Regions from separate parts of the Streptomyces sp. NPDC003036 genome, predicted to be linked through region 1. Evidence: riboswitches for the same ligand, from Rfam matches in the RefSeq annotation. Region 1 holds a riboswitch; the other holds the start of a gene.
What was found. Region 1 has a riboswitch for S-adenosylmethionine ahead of ABZX67_RS30820 (aminotransferase class V-fold PLP-dependent enzyme). Riboswitches for the same ligand answer to the same signal wherever they lie in the genome.
Positions count from the first base shown of each region.

Region 2: linked by a shared signal. The riboswitch ahead of thrC (threonine synthase) and the one ahead of ABZX67_RS30820 (aminotransferase class V-fold PLP-dependent enzyme) in region 1 are both predicted to bind S-adenosylmethionine.

Region 1 is NZ_JBEXNO010000059.1:10,272-20,386, reverse strand. It holds gene ABZX67_RS30830 (SLC13 family permease) at 1-416, shown strand, start outside; partial or broken gene ABZX67_RS30825 (glycerate kinase) at 413-1,552, shown strand; gene ABZX67_RS30820 (aminotransferase class V-fold PLP-dependent enzyme) at 1,554-2,921, opposite strand; SAM riboswitch class IV at 3,085-3,202, opposite strand; gene trpD (anthranilate phosphoribosyltransferase) at 3,299-4,363, opposite strand; gene ABZX67_RS30810 (cytochrome bc complex cytochrome b subunit) at 4,502-6,133, opposite strand; gene ABZX67_RS30805 (Rieske 2Fe-2S domain-containing protein) at 6,130-7,179, opposite strand; gene ABZX67_RS30800 (c-type cytochrome) at 7,176-7,985, opposite strand; gene ABZX67_RS30795 (heme-copper oxidase subunit III) at 8,063-8,683, opposite strand; gene ABZX67_RS30790 (hypothetical protein) at 8,859-9,260, shown strand; gene ABZX67_RS30785 (Ig-like domain-containing protein) at 9,411-10,115, opposite strand, start outside.
Region 2 is NZ_JBEXNO010000006.1:147,904-158,018, forward strand. It holds gene groL (chaperonin GroEL) at 1-888, opposite strand, end outside; gene ABZX67_RS06785 (cold-shock protein) at 1,271-1,474, opposite strand; gene ABZX67_RS06790 (ubiquitin-like small modifier protein 1) at 1,887-2,165, opposite strand; gene thrC (threonine synthase) at 2,200-3,540, opposite strand; SAM riboswitch class I at 3,534-3,681, opposite strand; gene ABZX67_RS06800 (glucosyl-3-phosphoglycerate synthase) at 3,798-4,757, shown strand; gene ABZX67_RS06805 (trehalose-6-phosphate synthase) at 4,803-6,251, shown strand; gene otsB (trehalose-phosphatase) at 6,284-7,138, opposite strand; gene ABZX67_RS06815 (DUF3263 domain-containing protein) at 7,175-7,405, opposite strand; gene ABZX67_RS06820 (extracellular solute-binding protein) at 7,428-8,645, opposite strand; gene ABZX67_RS06825 (SIS domain-containing protein) at 8,824-9,738, shown strand; gene ABZX67_RS06830 (ROK family protein) at 9,814-10,115, shown strand, end outside.

The DNA.
Region 1 (10,115 bases):
CGGGGGCCGCGGGGTGGCTGGTGGCGGGGCTGCCGGTGGACGCGCCGCCGTGGCTGTTCCTCACCGTGGTCGTGGTGGTCTCCACCGCCGCGCACCTGGTGTTGCAGTCCCGCTCGGCCCGCTCCTCGGTGCTGGTTCCGCTGGTGGTGGCGGCCGCGGCGGCCGCCGGGGTCAATCCGGTCACGGCCGCGCTGGCGTCCACCGCCGCGGCCGGGTTCTGCCACACGCTGCCCGCGTCGGCCAAGCCGGTGGCCCTCTTCGCGGACGTACCGGACGGCGTGCCCACCTACGCGCCGCGTGACCTGCTGCGGCTGTCGGCCGTGCTGGCCCCGCTCATCGCGGGCGTGGTGCTGCTGTTCGCCCTGACCGTCTGGCCGCTGCTCGGCGTGCCCGTCCTCCTGGAGTCCCACCCATGAGCCACTCGTACCGCATCGCCGTCGCGCCCAGCGGCTTCAAGGAGTCCCTGTCCGCGCGGCAGGCCGCCGAGTCCATCGCCGAGGGGGTGCGGCGGGTCCTGCCGGGCGCGCGGCTGGACCTGATCCCGCTGGTCGACGGCGGCGAGGGTACGGCGGAGGCGCTGGCCGCCGCGACCGGCGGGCGCCTGGTGGAGTGCGTGGCGACCGGGCCGCTGGGCTCGCCCGTGGACAGCCACTTCGCGCTGCTCGGCGACGGCTCGGCGGTGGTGGAGATGGCCGCCGTCGCGGGCCTCGCGCTGGTGGAGCCCGGCCGCCGCGACCCCGGCGCCACGACCACGTACGGCGTCGGCGAACTGCTGCGCGCGGCCCTGGACTCCGGTGCCCGCCGCATCCTCGTCGGCTGCGGCGACTCCGGTACGTCGGACGGGGGCGCCGGGGCGCTCCAGGCGCTGGGCGTACGCCTGCTCGACGCGGACGGCCGCGAACTCCCGCGCGGCGGCGCGGCACTGGGGCAGCTCGCGGCCATCGACCCGAGCGGGCTCGACCCGCGCCTCGCGGACGCCGAGCTGCTGGTGGCGTGCAACCCGTACAACGTGCTGTGCGGCGAGCGCGGCGTGGCGCGGGTCTTCGGCCCCCAGAAGGGCGCGTCCCCCGCTCAGGTGGAGGTCCTGTCGGCGGCCCTGGAGCACTGGGCGGCGGCGCTGACGGAGGCGTTCGCCCCGGCCGCCGATCTGCGCGGGGCGCCCGGAACCGGGGCGTCCGGGGGTCTGGGCGCGGGGCTCGCGGCGCTCGGGGCCCGGCTGCTGCCCCGGTTCGAGGTGCTGCTCGACGGGCTGGACCTCGACGCGCGCCTGGCCCGCGCGGACCTGGTCATCACGGGCGAGGGCGCCCTCGACGCCCAGACCGTGCGCGGCAAGATCCCCGGCGAGGTGGCGCGCCGCGCCCGGGAGGCCGGGGTGCCGGTCCTCGCGCTGGCCGGCACGCTCGGCCCCGGCGCCCGCGACGCGGGGCTCGACGCCTACGAGTCGCTCGCGCCCGGGCCCGTCCCGCTCCAGGAGGCCCTGGAGCGGGCGGCCGAGCTGCTCGCGGACGCGGCCGAGCGGGCGCTGCGCACCGTGCTGGTGGGCACCCGGCTGATCAGCCGCGGTCGGGCACACAACGCCCGTCCTCCGTACGGTAGTTCCACTTCGCCCCGTCCCGCACGAGCTCCTTCACGGCCCGAACGAACCGGTCGACGTGCTCATCCGGCGTCCCCGCCCCGAAGCTGACCCGGATCGCGTTGAGCGACTTCTCGCCGGGCGGCGCCGCCTCGGGTGCGCCGCACTCGCCGATCTGCTGCGGGTCGCTGCCGAGCAGGGTCCGCACCAGCGGGTGGGCGCAGAACAGGCCGTCGCGCACGCCGATGCCGTACTCGGCGGAGAGCGCCGCCGCGAAGTGCGAGCTGTTCCAGCCGTCGACCACGAAGGAGATGACGCCGACGCGAGGGGCATCGTCGCCGAAGAGCGACAGCACCCGCACCTCGGGCACCTCGGCCAGGCCCTCGCGCACCTTGCCGATCAGATACCGCTCGCGCGCCACCAGGTCGTCGAAGCCGGCCTCGGTGAGCGCCTTGCAGGCGGAGGCGATGGCGTACGCGCCGATGACGTTCGGCGAGCCGGCCTCGTGGCGGGCCGCGGTGGTGTGCCACTCGACATCGACGCCGCCGTCGGCGCGCCGGGCCACCGTGCGGGACGCGCCGCCGCCCGCCAGGTACGGGTCGGCCTCCCGCAGCCAGTCGGCCCGACCGGCGAGCACGCCGGAGCCGAAGGGCGCGTACAGCTTGTGCCCGGAGAACGCGACCCAGTCGACGTCCAACTCGCGCACGGAGACCGGGTGGTGGGGCGCCAGCTGGGCGGCGTCCAGCACGATGCGCGCGCCGTGCGCGTGGGCGGCGGCGGCGAGCTCCCGCACCGGCCACAGCTCGCCGGTGACGTTGGACGCGCCGGTGACGCAGACGAGGGCCGGGCCGTAGGGGTCGCGGTCGGCGAGCGCCCGCTCCAGCGTGTCGACCGCCTCGCCCGGCGTGCGGGGCGCGTTGAGGTAGGTGACGCGCGCGTCCCTCCAGGGCAGCAGCGAGGCGTGGTGCTCGGTCTCGAAGACGAAGACCTGGCAGTCGGCGGGCAGGGCCGCGGCCAGCAGGTTCAGCGAGTCGGTCGTGGAGCGGGTGAAGACGATCTGGTCGTCCTCGCGGCAGTCGAGGAACTCCGCGACGGTGGCGCGGCTGTTCTCGAACAGGTCGGTCGACAGCTGCGAGAGGTACCCGGCGCCGCGGTGCACGCTGCCGTAGTACGGGGCGTACGCGGCGACGTCGTCCCACACCCGCTGCAGCGCGGGCGCGCTGGCGGCGTAGTCGAGCGCGGCGTAGGTGACCTCGCCGCCGGTGACGAGCGGCACGGTGACATCCCGGCCCAGAACGGGCAGCGGCGTACAAAGGGACTGGTCGGCGGCAGCGGTGAAGACAGACATGGCGAACTCCCGGACAGGGCAGGCGAATTCGACGCGTCAACGCACAGGGGTGCGGACACGGCGGAAGGAAAAAGGGGATGCCGAAGAAGGGGCGATACGCCCTATCGCATTCGCTTGCTCACGAGACTGCTCCCTCGAGGACCAGGACCCCAGGGTGTGCAGGGGTCCGCGCTTGCCGCAGACCTCGCTGCCTGCGGCCTGGTCTTCACCCGGGGCACCCCGCCACGGACGGAGGGTTGCCGGACAGCGGGCCGGGGCCGTAGTCGCTGTCACTCATGACCTTGAATGGCATCTTGCCATACGTCTCGGCATGCGCAAGGCGCAGTCCGCCATCCGGACTGCGCCCTGCGTCACACCCTGCGCGCGTGCTCGCGCGTTCAGCGGTGGCTGGCCTCCACCCACCGGTCGAGGGCCGCGCGCGCCGCGCCCGAGTCGATCGACTCGGCCGCCTTGGCCATGCCCGCCCGGATCTGCTCGGCGAGCGGCGCGTCCGTCGGCTCCAGCGCCACCAGCGCCGCCGCCGAGTTGAGCAGCACCGCGTCCCGCACGGGCCCGGTCTCCCCGGCGAGCAGCCGGCGCGCCACGTCGGCGTTGTACGAGGCGTCCGCCCCGCGTAGCGCCTCGACGGGTACGAGCTCGATGCCCACGTCCCGCGGGTCGAAGGCCTCCTCGCGCACGGCCCCGTCCCGTACCACCCACACCTTCGAGGTGGCGGTGGTGGTCAGCTCGTCCAGCCCGTCGTCGCCGCGGAAGACCAGCGCGGAGGAGCCGCGCTCGGCGAGGACCCCGGCGAGGATGGGCGCCATGCGGGCGTCCGCGACCCCGGTGGCCTGGGCCTTGACCCGGGCGGGGTTGGTGAGCGGGCCGAGGAAGTTGAAGGTGGTGCGGATGCCGAGCTCCTTGCGGGCGGCGGCCACGTGGCGCAGCGCGGGGTGGAACTTCACCGCGAAGCAGAAGGTGACGCCCGCTTCCTCGGCGACCTCGGCGACCCGCCGGGGCGTCAGCTCCAGATTGACGCCGAGCTTCTCCAGGACGTCCGAGGCGCCGGAGGCGGAGGACGCGGCGCGGTTGCCGTGCTTGACGACCTTGGCGCCCGTGCCGGCGACGACGATCGCCGACATGGTGGAGATGTTGACGGTCTTGGCGCCGTCGCCGCCGGTGCCGACGATGTCGACGGACGGGCCGGGCACCTCGATCAGATTGGCGTGCGCGTACATCGTCCGGACGAGGCCGGAGATCTCCTCGACGGTCTCGCCCTTGGCGCGCAGCGCCACCGCGAAGCCGGCGATCTGGGCGTCGGTGGCCTCGCCGCGCATGATGCGGTCCATCGCCCACGCCGTGTCGTCGGCGCTCTGGTCGCGGCCCTCGAGCAGGCCGTTCAACACCACGGGCCAGGAGCGGCCCGCCGAGCTCGGTCCTCCAGCGGGTTGCACAGCGCTCATGGTCGCTCCTGGTGTCCGTGTGTACGGGGATGACCACAGCCTATCGAGCCACGGGCACGGCACAGAGCCCCGTCCGGTGAATGGACGGGGCTCTGTGCGGTGTGGCGACCGTGAGGTCAGGCGGCGAGTGCCGGTCGATCAGTGGTGGCCGTGGCCACTGGCGATCTCCTTGTACTCCTCCACGCTGGCCTTCGGGATCTGGTTGCCGTCGCCGAAGTAGCCCTTGCTGAGCTTGGCGCGGAGCTTCTCCGTGCGGGTCGGCTTGCGCTCGACGCCGTTCTCGTCGACCACCGGGCCGATCTCGGCCGGCGTGTACTGCTCGTGCGCGGTGAGCGCGTGCAGCTGGGCCTGGCTGAGGGGCTCGTGGATCTCGACGAACTCGCCGTGCGGCAGGCGCTTGATGATGCCGGTCTCCCGGCCGTGCAGCACCTTGTCCTTGTCGCGCCGCTGCAGACCCAGGCAGATCCGCTTGGTGACGACGAAGGCGACGACCGGGGCCGCGAAGAAGGCGATCCGGACGAACCAGGTGATCGCGTTGATCGACATGTGGAAGTGGGTGGCGAAGATGTCGTTGCCACCACCGATCAGCATGACCATGTACGCGGTCACCCAGGCGACACCGAGCGCGGTCCGGGTCGGCGCGTTGCGCGGCCGGTCCAGCAGGTGGTGCTCGCGCTTGTCACCGGTGATCCACGACTCGATGAACGGGTACAGCGCGATCGCGGCGAGCATGATGCCGAAGACGACCAGCGGGACGAACACGCCCAGGACGAGCGTGTGGCCCCACAGGTTGATCTCCCAGCCCGGCATGACGCGGACGAGACCCTCGGCGAAGCCCATGTACCAGTCGGGCTGGGCGCCGGTGGACACCTGGTCCGGGCGGTACGGGCCGAGCGCCCAGATCGGGTTGATCGTGAACAGCGCGGCGATGACCGAGATGACACCGAAGACCAGGAAGAAGAAGCCTCCGGCCTTGGCCATGTACACCGGCAGCAGCGGCATGCCGACGACGTTCTTGTTCGTCCGGCCGGGGCCGGGGAACTGCGTGTGCTTGTGGTAGAAGACCAGGATCAGGTGCGCCACCACGAGGCCGAGCATGATGCCCGGCAGCAGCAGGATGTGGATCGAGTAGAACCGGGCGATGATGTCGTGGCCCGGGAACTCCCCGCCGAACAGGAACATCGAGATGTACGTGCCGACGATCGGCGTGGACAGGATCGCGCCCTGCGTGAAGCGGACACCGGTGCCGGAGAGCAGGTCGTCCGGGAGCGAGTAACCGGTGAAACCGGTGAACATGCCGAGGACGAACAGCAGGAAGCCGAACAGCCAGTTGATCTCACGCGGCTTGCGGAACGCGCCGGTGAAGAAGACGCGCATCATGTGCACGAACATGCCGGCGAGGAAGACCACCGCTGCCCAGTGGTGGATCTGCCGGATGAGCAGACCACCGCGGACGTCGAAGCTGATGTCCAGGGTCGAGGCGTACGCCTCGGTCATGCGGATGCCCTGCATCGGCACGTACGAGCCGTGGTACTCGATCTCGTTCATGCTCGGGTGGAAGAACAGCGTCAGGTACACACCCGTGAGGATGATGATGATGAAGCTGTAGAGGCAGATCTCACCCAGCATGAAGGACCAGTGGTCCGGGAAGATCTTCCGCATGTTGGCCTTGGCCAGGGAGTAGATCCCCAGACGGCCGTCGGCCCAGTCGGCCACCCGCTCGCCGGCGGGCGCCTTCCGCTGTGCGTCTGTTGCGGTCGTGGTGCTCATCCGCGCTCCCAGAATGCAGGACCGACGGGCTCCTCGAAGTCGCCGAGCGCCTCGAGGAAGCCCTCGTCATTGACGCCGATCCGCAGCTGCGGAAGGGCGTGACCGGCCGGGCCGAAGATGACGCGGGCGCCGTCGGAGAGGTCGAAGGTGGACTGGTGGCACGGGCAGAGGACGTGGTGGGTCTGCTGCTCGTACAGGGAGATCGGGCAGCCCACGTGGGTGCAGATCTTGGAGAAGGCCACGATGCCCTCGTGCGACCACTCGAGCTCGCGCTTGTCCTTGATGTCCTCCGGCTGGATCCGGACGATCATCAAGGCGTCCTTGGCGATCTTCGTGTTGAACTCGTGGTCGTGCTCCTCCAGGCCCTCGGGCTTGGCGAAGGTCAGCGAACCCACCGCGACGTCCTCGGGACGCAGCGGCTCGTTCGTGTTCATGTTGATGAGCTGCTTGCCCTTGGCCCACGACGTGTGGAACAGCTTCTTCTCGGGCATCGGGCCCAGCTCGCGCAGCAGCACCACGCCGGAGAGCGGCACCATGGCCAGCGCGCCGAGCATCGTGTTGCGGATCAGCGGGCGGCGGCCGATCGCGGACTCCCGCGCGCCGTCCGCGAAGTCGGCCAGGACCTTGGCCTTGACCTCGGGCTCGGCCTCGATCGGGTGACGGTCGTCGGCGACCTCGTGGTCGGACATCAGGGTGCGGGCCCAGTGGACCGCGCCCGCGCCGATGCAGAAGAGCGCGATGCCGAGCGTCAGGCCGAGCGACAGGTTGGTCGCGCTGACGTGGCCGAGCGGCCAGACGTACACGATCTTGTCGACCGGGAAGATCACGAACGAGGCGATGAAGCCGATCGTGGCCAGCATCGACAGCGTGAACAGCAGGGCGACCGTGCGCTCGGACCGCTTGGCGGCCCGCTCGTCGATGTCCTGGATGCGCGGCTTGTGGGGCGGCAGCCCCGGGTCGGCGAACGGGTTCTCGGCTACCGCCGTGCCGTGCGCGGTGTCCTGCTTGTGCGGCAGGCTCTCTTCGGAAATGTCTTGGCTACTCATGACTTCTTGGCCTTAGCGGTGTGGGCCGCGACCCAGACGGCAACAGCGATCAGCGAACCCAGACCGAAGATCCAGCCGAACAGGCCCTCGCTGACCGGTCCCAGACCGCCCAGCGCGAAGCCGCCGGGAGTCGGGGTCTCGTCACCGTTCACGGTCTTGATGTACGCGATGATGTCCTTCTTCTCCTTCTCCGGCATGGTCGTGTCGGGGAAGGACGGCATGTTCTGCGGGCCGGTCTGCATGGCCTCGTAGATGTGCTTCTCGCTCACGTCCTCGAGGCTGGGCGCCCACTTGCCCTTGGTGAGCGCACCACCCTCGCCGGTGAAGTTGTGGCACTGCGCACAGTTCGTGCGGAACAGGTCACCACCGCGGGCGATGTTCGCCCCGTCGGGGCTGTACTGCTTCTCGGCCGGCGTGACCGGACCGGGGCCCAGGGACGCGACGTACGCGGCGAGCTGGTCGATCTGCGCCTGCGAGTAGATCTTCTTCTTCTCCGGCACCTGGGCGCCGGGCTGCTGCGCCGGCATGCGGCCGGTGCCGACCTGGAAGTCCACGGCGGCGGAGCCGACGCCGACCAGGCTCGGCCCGTCGGAGGTGCCCTGACCGCCGGTTCCGTGGCAGCTGGCACAGCCGACGGAGTAGAGCTTCTTGCCCTCCTCGATGGCGAGTGACTGGGCGGTTTCGTCGGCCTGCGCCTTGTCCGCGGGTGCGAACGCGGCGTACAGCCCCCCAGTGGCCGCCAGCGCGAGAAGTAGGACGACGACCGCCGCCAGCGGATGGCGTCGTCGTGCGGAGAGCTTTTTCACGGATTACCCCGGTGTCAGGATCTTCTGCGTCGATGCTTGCTGGATGTGTTCGGGCGTACCTGAGGTACGGGGCCCGATTACTTGATCATGTAGATCGTGGCGAAGAGGCCGATCCAGACGACATCGACGAAGTGCCAGTAGTAGGACACGACGATGGCGGCGGTTGCCTGCTCATGGGTGAATCTCTTCGCCGCGTACGTCCGGCCGAGGACCAGCAGGAAGGCGATCAGGCCGCCCGTCACGTGCAGTCCGTGGAAGCCGGTCGTCATGTAGAACACGGAGCCGTACGGGTCGGACGAGAGCGAGAGACCCGCGTCCTTGACCAGCTCGGTGTACTCGAAGACCTGGCCGCCGATGAAGATCGCACCCATGACGAACGTGATGATGAACCACGTCCGGAGCTTCTTCACGTCGCCCCGCTCGGCGGCGAACACGCCGAGCTGACAGGTGAGGGAGGAGAGCACCAGGATCGTGGTGTTGGTCGCCGAGAACGGGAAGTTCAGGTGTCCCGCCTGCTGGGACCAGAACTCGGCACCCATCACCGAACGAAGGGTGAAGTACATCGCGAAGAGGGCCGCGAAGAACATCAGCTCGGAACTCAACCAGATGATGGTTCCGACGCTGGTGAGGTTCGGCCGATTGACCGACGGGTGCGCGTGCCCGGTTTCTACTGTCGTTGCTGTCGCCACGACCGACATTATGTCGGTCGCTTATCCCGCCCTCACTCCGGGGGGTGCCGTTCGGTGTGTTGATGCGCTCCGTCCAGCCCGAACGGCCCATGCGAACCGGTGTGGACGCGGTGTGGGGAGGAGTAGCATCCGGCCCATCGGTACCTGCCTACCTGCCCTTGCCGCCGACGTACTCGGAGGAACAATGCAGTCGAGCGCCACCGTCCTGGTCTACAGCGACGACGCCAACACCCGCGCGCAGGTGCGGCTGGCGACCGGGCGCAGGCCCGCGGCCGACGTTCCGCCGGTCGAGTACGTCGAGTGCGCGACGCTTCCGGCCGTGCTGGAGCGGCTGGACCAGGGCGGGATCGACGTCTGCGTCCTGGACGGCGAGGCGGCTCCCGCCGGGGGCATGGGGGTGTGCCGCCAGATCAAGGACGAGGTCTTCCGCTGCCCGCCGGTGCTGCTGCTCATCGGCCGCCCGCAGGACGCCTGGCTGGCCACCTGGAGCCGCGCCGACGCGGCGGTGACGCTGCCGGTGGACCCGGTGGAGCTGGCCGACTCCCTGGCCGCGCTGCTGCGCAGCAGGCTGTCCGTGGAGGCGTGAGAGGCCGCGCTCGGAGCGCTGTGGGCGAGTGAGCCGAAGGGGCGCGGCGGTGTCGAAAGGGAGAACGCGCGGAGGGTCGTGAGGAACGAGCGACCCGAGCACGATCGACCGTCGGCACCGTCTTAGGCGCCCCGGAGGTGAACCGAGCCCTCAAAAATGGGGCCGGACGCGTGCCGCGTCGGCGGGGTTGACGCCCGGGCGGGCGGCGTCCACGAGGGCGCTGCCCGTGCGCCACTTGTCCCAGGGGATGTTCCAGTCGCCGAAGCCGTTGCCGAAGGGGTCCATCGGGCTTCCGCCGCTGTTGACGACGGCGACGATGTCCCCCGGACGGACGGTTTTGAAGAACCAGGCGGCATTGCTGGTGGACATGCCCGTGCAGCCGTGGCTGACGTTGGCGAAGCCGTGCGACCCGGCGGACCAGGGCGCCGCGTGGACGTACTCCCCGCTCCAGGTCACCCGGGTGGCCCAGTAGACGGGCAGGTCGTAGGACTCGCTGCTGCCCGCGGCGATGCCGACGGTGGTGGACCGCATCCGGACGAACTGCTCCTTGCCGAGCACCACTTTGATGCCGTTGCGGGTGGCGAAGCCCGGTTTGCCGGTGGTCACCGGAATGGTGTTGATCACTTGCCCGTTGCGCTTGACCGTCATCTGGTGGGACGCAGCGTCGGTGATGGCCTCGACGCGGTCACCGATGGTCAGGCTCAGGGGCTTGACGGGCCCGCCGTACAGGTCGCCGTCTATCCGTACGCCGGTGAGCTTGCCGGTGGCGGTGACGGACGCGCCCGCGGGCCAGAAGTCCTTGGGGCGGAAGTGCAGTTTCTTGTCGTCCACCCAGTACCAGGAGCCCTCGACGGC
Region 2 (10,115 bases), on a different contig from region 1:
GCCGCCGGTGAGGATGGCGATGTCGTTCAGCATGGCCTTGCGGCGGTCGCCGAAGCCCGGGGCCTTGACGGCGACGGACTTGAAGGTGCCGCGGATCTTGTTGACGACCAGCGTCGACAGGGCCTCGCCCTCGACGTCCTCGGCGATGATCAGCAGCGGCTTGCCCGACTGCATGACCTTCTCCAGCAGCGGGAGGAGGTCCTTCACGGAGGAGATCTTGGAGTTGACGATCAGGATGTACGGGTCCTCCAGAGAGGCCTCCATACGCTCCATGTCGGTGGCGAAGTACGCCGAGATGTAGCCCTTGTCGAAGCGCATACCCTCGGTGAGCTCCAGCTCCAGACCGAAGGTCTGGGACTCCTCGACGGTGATGACGCCTTCCTTGCCGACCTTGTCCATGGCCTCGGCGATGAGCTCGCCGATCTGGGTGTCGGCGGCGGAGATGGAGGCGGTGGAGGCGATCTGCTCCTTCGTCTCGACCTCCTTCGCCTGGTCGAGCAGCGCACCGGAGACGGCCTCGACGGCCTTCTCGATGCCGCGCTTCAGCGCCATCGGGTTGGCGCCGGCGGCGACGTTGCGCAGACCCTCGCGGACGAGCGCCTGAGCGAGGACGGTCGCGGTGGTCGTACCGTCACCGGCGACGTCGTCCGTCTTCTTGGCGACTTCCTTGACCAGCTCGGCGCCGATCTTCTCGTACGGGTCCTCGAGCTCGATCTCCTTGGCGATGGAGACACCATCGTTGGTGATCGTGGGGGCGCCCCACTTCTTCTCGAGGACGACGTTGCGACCCTTGGGGCCCAGGGTCACCTTGACGGCGTCGGCGAGCTGGTTCATGCCGCGCTCGAGGCCGCGCCGTGCCTCCTCGTCGAACGCGATGATCTTGGCCATGTGAAGTGGTCCTCCCGGACTGGGGTGGATGCTCCGGACCGCGCTGGCGCCCGCGACGGACGGCCTGCATGCCCCTGTGGTTCCTTGCCCCACCGGCCTGCGGACCTCACCGACTCGGTCCTTCGTTGTCACTCTCACCTTCAGAGTGCTAACGCCAATGATTAGCACTCGACCCCGTCGAGTGCAAGGGCCGCCCCGGAGGGGCGTCGATGAGGGGTGGCGGTCGGGCGACGGGCGGGGGCAAGCTCCTCCCGTGGATCGGGGGCCTTCGATCCACTACGCGTGCACGCGGGCGCGCACGCGCGAGGGGCCCGCATCCTGTGCGGATGCGGGCCCCTCGGCACCACTGTGAAAGTCGCTGGCCGAATCGCGCCTGCTCGTACTAGCCGGCGAGCTTGACCATGTCCGCCTGCGGACCCTTCTGGCCCTGCGAGATCTCGAACTCGACTCGCTGACCTTCTTCCAGGGTGCGGTAGCCGTCCATCTGGATCGCGCTGTAGTGGACGAATACATCCGCACCACCGTCGACCGCGATGAAGCCGTACCCCTTCTCCGCGTTGAACCACTTGACGGTGCCCTGAGCCATGCCTAACTCCCCTATTACTGGCCCTTGCACAGGACCGCACTTCGCGGACCCGGGTCAGACCTCACCCGCTGACAGGAACGGGCGTGCGCCGGAACGCGTCGACCGCCGCTGAATGTATCTGTCCAACTGCCGTCTGCAACAGGTCAATCGGACGAGAATTCCGAGCACGCGTGAACGGAAAATTAGGCGGAATTCACCAGAACCCCGGGCAAGTCGGGCCCGGCAAAGCGCACATTCGGCGCATCAGGCACGGGTACTTTGACTGCATCTTGTCGCGCCGGGGCGTGAATTCATATGCACGTGACATGACCGGCGGCGGGGGCTTCCCCAACTCTACCGCGCTCAACCATGCGGAAATGCCCCCTGCGCACAGCGTGCGGAGGGGGCAATTCCGGAAAGCGCTATCAGCGGACTAGCAGCCGCCGGCCACGGCGGGAATGATCGACACGCCCGCGCCGTCCGGCGTGGCGGTCTCCAGGCCCTGCTCGAAGCGGACGTCGTCGTCGTTGACGTACACGTTGACGAAGCGGCGCAGCTTGCCCTGGTCGTCCAGGACGCGGGCGGCGATGCCCGGGTGGTTCTTCTCCAGCGACTCGATGACCTCGGCGAGGGTCGCGCCCTCCGCCGGGACCTCGGCCTGGCCGCCCGTGTACGTGCGGAGGATGGTGGGGATGCGCACGTTGACGCTCATGTCGTGATGCCTTTCGGTACGAGCTTGGTACGGGTCAGGCCAGGCCCGCGTCGCGGAACGCGTCCAGGCTCGGGCGGATGACGGCGGTCGCCTGCGAGGTGTCGGCCACGGCGTCGAGGGTCTTCAGGCCGTCGCCCGTGTTGAGCACGACCGTGGTCAGGGACGGGTCGAGCAGGCCCGCCTCGATCAGCTTCTGAGTCACGCCCACGGTCACACCACCCGCCGTCTCGGCGAAGATGCCCTCCGTACGGGCCAGCAGCTTGATCGCGTCGACCACCTGCTCGTCGTTGACGTCCTCGACCGCGCCGCCCGTGCGGCGGGCGATGTCCAGGACGTACGGGCCGTCGGCGGGGTTGCCGATGGCGAGCGACTTGGCGATGGTGTTCGGCTTCTGGGGCCGTACGACGTCGTGACCGGCCTTGAACGCCGCCGACACCGGGGAGCAGCCCTCCGCCTGGGCGCCGAAGATCTTGTACGGCTTGTCCTCGACCAGGCCCAGCTTGATGAGCTCCTGCAGACCCTTGTCGATCTTCGTCAGCTGCGAGCCGGACGCGATGGGGATGACAATCTGGTCCGGCAGCTTCCAGCCCAGCTGCTCGCAGATCTCGTACGCGAGCGTCTTCGAGCCCTCCGCGTAGTACGGGCGGAGGTTGACGTTCACGAAGCCCCAGCCCTCGCCGAGCGGGTCGCCGATGAGCTCGGAGCAGAAGCGGTTGACGTCGTCGTAGTTGCCCTCGATGCCGACGAGCTCGCCGCCGTACACGGCGGCCATGACGACCTTGCCCTGCTCCAGGTCGTGCGGGATGAACACGCAGGAGCGGAAGCCGGCCCGGGCGGCGGCGGCGCCGACCGCGCCCGCCAGGTTGCCCGTGGAGGAGCAGGACAGGGTGGTGAAGCCGAAGGCGCGGGCGGCCTCCAGGGCCTGGGCGACGACGCGGTCCTTGAAGGAGTGCGTCGGGTTGCCGGAGTCGTCCTTGACGAAGAGCTTGCCCGGCTCGACACCCAGCTCGCGGGCGAGGTTGTCGGCCTGGACGAGCTTGGTCCAGCCCGGGTTCAGGTTCGGCTTGTCCGCGACGTCGGCGGGGACGGGCAGCAGCGGTGCGTACCGCCAGATGTTGGCGGGCCCGGCCTCGATGCGCTTGCGCAGGGCCTCGGGGTCGCCGCTCGGCAGGTCGTACGCGATCTCGAGCGGCCCGAAACAGTGCTCGCAGGCGAAGATGGGGCCGAGGGGGAAGCGCTCGCCGCATTCGCGACAGGAGAGGGCGGAAGCGGGCCCGAGGTCGACCTTGCCGGTGGTGTCGGCGGCAGTGCCGGGAGCGGCGTCCGAGGTGGAGACAGTCTGTACAGCCATGGAGGCGAGGCCCTTTCTCCTCATCTTCCTCATGGCGCGCTTCGCCATGAGACGGATTTGGCACCTTCCCTAGCCGGGGCCTCGCGTTGCGCAGATGTGCGAGTGCCGACTGGAGGGTTGCCGGGGCTTCAACGGGCCGTATCCCTCTGCCCCTCTGGATGAGCGGTATTCGATTGTGTGCACGGGGGACCCGCCATGTGACGGTCATCCGCGTTGTTCAAGACTGTAACCGAACCCCTGGACGCTTGAGATGGTCGTCCGATACGCGAGATGGAGATCACGTGCTGGAAGAGGTGGAGCGCTGGCTGGACCGGCGGTCCTGGTCCGTTTCGGAGCGACCGCTCGACCAGCTGCTCGCGGCGAAAGGCGGGACGACCGTGAGCGTGGTGCTGCCGGCGCTCAACGAGGAGGCGACGGTCGGCGAGATCGTCACCGCGATCCGCCGCGAGCTGATGTCGAGGGCCGTGCCGCTGGTGGACGAGCTGGTGGTGATCGACTCGGGCTCGACCGACCGTACGGCGGAGGTGGCGCGCGCGGCCGGGGCGCGGGTGGAGCACCGGGACGCGATACTCCCCCGGATACCGGCGCTGCCCGGCAAGGGCGAGGTGCTGTGGCGGTCGCTGTTCGTGACGAGCGGCGACATCGTGTGCTTCGTCGACGCCGACCTGATCGACTTCTCGGCGGACTTCGTGTCGGGGATCGTCGGGCCGCTGCTGACCGACCCGTCCGTGCACTTCGTCAAGGCGATGTACGACCGGCCGCTGGGCGACACCGCCGGCCAGGGCGCCCCGGGCCAGGGCGGGCGGGTGACGGAGCTGGTGGCGCGGCCGCTGCTGAACCTGCACTGGCCGCAGCTGGCCGGGTTCGTCCAGCCGCTGGGCGGCGAGTACGCGGCGCGGCGCTCGCTGCTGGAGCGGCTGCCGTTCCCGGTGGGGTACGGGGTGGAGCTGGGCCTGCTGGTGGACGCGCTGCACACGGTGGGGCTCGACGCCCTCGCCCAGGTGGACGTGGGGGTGCGCAAGCACCGGCACCAGGACGACCGGGCGCTGGGGCGGATGGCGGCGGCGATCTACCGGACGGCGCAGCTGCGGCTGTCGCGGGGGCACCTGGTGCGGCCGCGGCTGACGCAGTTCGACCGGGGCGAGGCGGGGTTCGTGCCGCGGACGCACGCGGTGGACACGGAGGAGCGGCCTCCGATGGCGAGTGTGGCGGAGTACACACGGCGGCGGCGCGTGGCGTGACGGGCGTACGTTTGAGCGTTTCGGCTACGGGCTAGGTTCGTCTCCATGGCGCCCCAGATTCTCGTTGCTTCGAACAGAGGTCCGGTCAGCTACGTGCCGCGTGCGGACGGCACGCTCGACGCCCGGCGCGGCGGGGGCGGGCTCGTGTCGGGCCTGTCCGCGATCGGTCCGGACGCGGGGGCGCTGTGGGTGTGCGCAGCGCTGAGCGACGGCGACCGCGAGGCGGTGCGGCGCGGGATCGCCGAGCCCGGCGTGCGGATGCTCGACATCGACGCGGCGACGCACGCGGCGGCGTACAACGGCATCGCGAACGCGGTGCTGTGGTTCGTGCACCACATGCTGTACCAGACGCCGCTGGAGCCCGTGTACGACGCGGAGTTCCGGCGCCAGTGGGACGCGTACCGGCTCTACAACCGGGCCTTCGCGGCGGCGCTGGCGGCGGAGGCGGACCGGGGCGCGACGGTGATCATCCAGGACTACCACCTGGCGCTCGCCCCCGGCATGCTGCGCGAGCTCCGTCCCGACCTGCGGATCGGGCACTTCTCGCACACGCCGTGGGCGCCGCCGGAGTACTTCCGGATGCTGCCCGACGACATCGCCGAGGAGCTGCTGCTCGGCATGCTCGGCGCGGACCGCCTCGGCTTCCTCACCTCGCGGTGGCGGCGCGCCTTCCAGGACTGCTGCCAGGCGGTGCTCGGCCACTACGACGGGATGGCGTACTGGCCCCGGGACCAGGAGCCGAGCTTCGAGTACCGCATCCCGGGCCACCAGAGGCGGCGGACGTACCTCGGGGTGCACGGGCTGGGCGCGGACGCGGACTTCCTGCGGGAGCGGTCGCGGCGGGCGGACGTGGACGAGCGGATGGCGGCGCTGCGGGAGCAGATCGGTCCCGACCGCAAGACGATCGTCCGCGTGGACCGCACGGAGCTGTCCAAGAACATCGTGCGCGGACTGCTGGCGTACCGCACGCTCCTGGAGCAGCACCCCGAGTGGCGCGAACGGGTGGTCCACCTCGCCTTCGCCTACCCCTCGCGGCAGGACCTGCCCGTGTACCGCGAGTACACGGCGCGGGTGTCGCAGCTCGCCGACGAGATCAACGCGGAGTACGGCCGCGACGGCTGGACCCCGGTGATCCTCCACGTCGAGGACGACTTCGCCCGCTCGCTGGCCGCGTACCGCCTCGCGGACGTGGCCCTGGTCAACCCCATCCGCGACGGCATGAACCTCGTCGCCAAGGAGGTCCCCGTCGTCTCCGACCGGGGCTGCGCGCTGGTGCTGTCGCGGGAGGCGGGCGCGTACGAGGAGCTGCGCGACGAGGCGGTCACGGTGAACCCCTACGACGTGACCGGCACCGCCGAGGCCCTCCACGAGGCCCTGACGATGCCGACGGCGGAACGCGACGAACGCACCAAGCGCCTGGCCGCGGCGGCGACGGCGCTCCCGCCGCAGCAGTGGTTCCTGGACCAGCTGCACGCGCTGCGGGAGCTGGGGTAGTTCCCGGGGGCTGACGCCCCCGGTTGGGGGGCCTACCCCACCCGCCGGGCCAGCGACCCCAGGAAGTCGACCACCGCCGACGGGCCCGGGACGGCCAGGTCCGCGCGGGTGGCGAGGTCCGGGACCTCGGCGCTGGCGCTGCAGACCAGGAGGCCCGGGGTGCCGTCGGAGCGGAGTTTCTCGACGGCGGCGAAGGCGGGGAGGTCGCCGAGGTCGTCGCCCGCGTACACGACCGTGCCCGCGCCGGTGGCGCGGACGTGGTCGGTGAGGGCGACGCCCTTGTCCATGCCCGGGGGCCGCAGCTCCAGGACCAGGCGGCCGGGCTCCAGCACGAGGCCGTGGCGGGTGGCGAGCTCGGCGAGGGGCTCGCGCAGGGCGTCGAACGCGGCCTGCGGGTCCTCCGCGCGGCGGGTGTGGACCGCGACCGCGCGGCCCTTCTCCTCCGTCCAGGTGCCGCGCCACGCGCCCGCCCGGTCCAGGACGCCGGGCAGTTCCGCGCGGACGGCCGCGACGCCGGGGTGCTCCGGGGCCGCGCGGACCGTGCCGGTCACGGCGTCCCAGCGTTCGGCGCCGTAGTGGCCGAGGACCACGAGGTGTTCCAGGCCCGGTACGCCGGCGAAGCCGCCGTACCGCACCGCCACACCGGCCGGGCGGCCGGTGATCACCGCGATGGACGCGACGTGCGGCGCCAGCGCCGCGAGGGCGGCGACCGCGCCGGGGTGGGCGCGCGCCTGCTCGGGGTCGTCGACGATCTCGGCGAGGGTGCCGTCGAAGTCGAGGCCGACGACCGCCCGCTCGGGATGGGCCAGGAAGGAGTCGAGGCCCTCACGGCCGGCGGCGGTGGTGGGGCTGGGGAGGAAGTCCTGTGAGTCCTGTGGGGTACCCATGGGCGGAAACCTATCCAGCTCCGCCGGTGCACACACCTACCGGCGCGCCTCCCGCGCCGCCCGCACCCGCCGCAGCCGGTTGACCGTCACCGGGTCGTGCTCCAGGGCGCGGGGGTCGTCGAGGAGGGCGTTGAGCAGCTGGTAGTAGCGCGTCGGCGACAGGCCCAGCTGCTCCCGGATCGCCCGCTCCTTCGCGCCGGGGCCCGGCCAGGAGCGGCGCTCCATGGCGAGGACGGCCCGGTCGCGAGCACTGAGGTCGGCGGTCATATGAAGAACATAGCTACTTCGGCTACTCGGCCGCTTCCGCGTCCTTCGCCGTCTTCGCTATCCCCTGGAGCACCGCCTCCGGGTCCCCGTCCGGCGCGACCGCCCCGCCGATGTTCCGCTTGACGCTCTCGCTGACCTTCGCCCACGACGTCTCGCCCACCGGGTACAGCTCCGACGTGGGCAGGGCGTCCAGGAACGCCTTCAGGTCCGCGTGTTCCGGATCGGCGGACATCGCGCTGTTCGCGGTGACGGTGACCGGGAGGATGTCGTACCGGTCGGAGAACTCCAGCACGTTCTTGTCCTGGTAGACGAAGTCCAGGAACGCGCCGGCCTCCCGCCGGTGGCCGTTCTGCTTGAACGCCATCATCCAGTCGGCGACGCCCATCGCCGCCTTGGCCTTGCCGTCGACGCCCGGCAGCGGCACCTTGCCGACCTTCACGCCCGCCTTCTCGGCCGTCTGCATCAGCGTCGGGTGGCCGTTGAGCATGCCGACCTCGCCGCGCGTGAAGGCGTCGAACGCCTGCTGCCGGTCCAGCTTGCCGGGCGCGACGGGCCCGGTCAGGCCGGGGCCGACGAGCTCCTCCTTGAGCCACGTGAAGGTCTTGACGTTGTCGACGGAGTCGATCTCGTACGAACCGCCGCTGTCGTCGCGGTAGCCGCCGCCCCCGCTGAGCATCCACTGCATGGTCTCGGCCTGGGCCTCCTCGGAGCCCAGCGGCAGCGCGAAGGGGTACTTCACGCCCTCGTCCTTCAGCTTGCGCGCGGCCGCCGCGATGTCGGCCCGGTTCTTCGGCGGCTCGACGCCCGCCTTGGCGAAGAGGTCCTCGTTGAAGAAGAGCAGCCGCGTGCTGGCGGCGAACGGCATGCCGTACTGCACCCGGTCGACCTCGCCGGCCCGGGCGAGCAGCGGCAGGAAGTCGGCCTGGGTGGGGACGGAGAGCAGCTCCTCGGCCTTGTAGAGCTTGCCTTGCTTGGCGTAGTCGGCGTACGCGCCGATCTGCGCGAGGTCGGGGGCCTCGCCGCGGTTCACCATCTCGGCGACCTCGCGGTCGACGTCCTTCCAGGAGAGCACCTTCACATCGATCTTGATGTGCGGGTGGGTCTTCTCGAACTCCCTGGCAACGTTGTCCCAGTACGCCTTCGAGCTGTTGGAGGCGTTGCTTCCGTAGTCGGCGGCGACCAGCTTCAGGGTGACGTCCTCGGAGTCACCCGCCCCACAGGCCGACAGGCTCGCCGCCATGCCGAGTGCGGCCACCGCCGCGGTCAGTCCCAGAGAGCGGCGTCGCTGCACAGCCTTGTCCCACCTTCATTCACCTACCGAGGGGATGAGGTCTACACCACTGGGTATCGCTTCCACAACTCCGGTCTGCTAGACCGGCAGGGACCTGTACGCGTACGACGCCGTAGGAGTCCCTCGCATGTCCCGTACCGCAGCAGAGATTGCCACCCAGCCGGCCTGCTGGCGCCGCGCCGCCGAGGCCGCCGTGTCCTTCGGGGAGGGGCTGCCGCGCCCCGGCGAGCGGGTCGCCGTGACGGGGTGCGGCACGTCGTGGTTCATGGCGATCGCGTACGCGGCGCTGCGGGAGGCGGCGGGGCAGGGCGAGACGGACGCCTTCGCGGCCTCGGAGTTCCCGTCCTCGCGCGCGTACGACCGGGTCGTGGCGATCACCCGCTCCGGGACGACGACCGAGGTGCTCCGGCTGCTGGGCGAGGTGCGCGGGCGCGGGGTGCCGACGCTGGCACTGACCGCCGACCCGAAGACACCGGTCATGGAGGCGGCGGACGCGGTCGCGGTGCTGGACTGGGCGGACGAGGAGTCGGTCGTCCAGACGCGGTTCGCGACGACGGCGCTGGCGTTCCTGCGGGCGGGCCTCGGCGATGCCGTACGCGGCGTGCCCGGTGTGAAGCCGGTCGCCGAGGCGGCGGTGGACGCGGAGCTGGCGGTGACGGAGCCGTTGCCGGAGGCGGTGCTCGCGGCGGAGCAGTGGACGTTCCTGGGGCGGGGCTGGGCGTACGGGCTGGCGCTGGAGGCGGGGCTGAAGATGCGCGAGGCGGCGGGCGCGTGGACGGAGGCGTACCCGGCGATGGAGTACCGCCACGGGCCCATCGCGATCACCGGGCCGGGGCGGGTCGCGTGGGTCTTCGGCGCGCTGCCGGAGGGCTTGGCGGCCGAGGTGGCGCGGGTGGGCGGCACGCTGCACGCGCACGCGACGGCCGACCCGATGGCGGACCTGATCCGGGCGCAGCGGCTGGCGGTGGCGCTGGCGGAGGCGAAGGGGTACGACCCGGACCGGCCGCGCAACCTCACGCGGAGCGTGATCCTCAGCCAGTAGGGCCTTAGCCCATTTGTATGCGCTGACAACAATCCTCGGAAGTGGACTAGACCTTTCACGGGTTCACGAGCCACACTGTTCTCCGTGAGACGACACGTCATCGCCCTCGATGTGGGCGGCACCGGGATGAAGGCCGCCCTGGTCGGAGCCGACGGGGAGCTGCTGTACGAGGAGCGCCGCGCGACCGGCCGGGACCGCGGCCCCGACGCCGTCGTGGAGTCCATCCTCGGCTTCGCCGCCGACCTCCACGCCCACGGCCGCGAGCGGTACGGCACCGGCGCCCTCGCCGCCGGTGTCGCCGTGCCCGGCATCGTCGACCGCGACCGCGGCATCGCCGTCTACGCCGCCAACCTGGGCTGGCGCGACGTCCCGCTCCG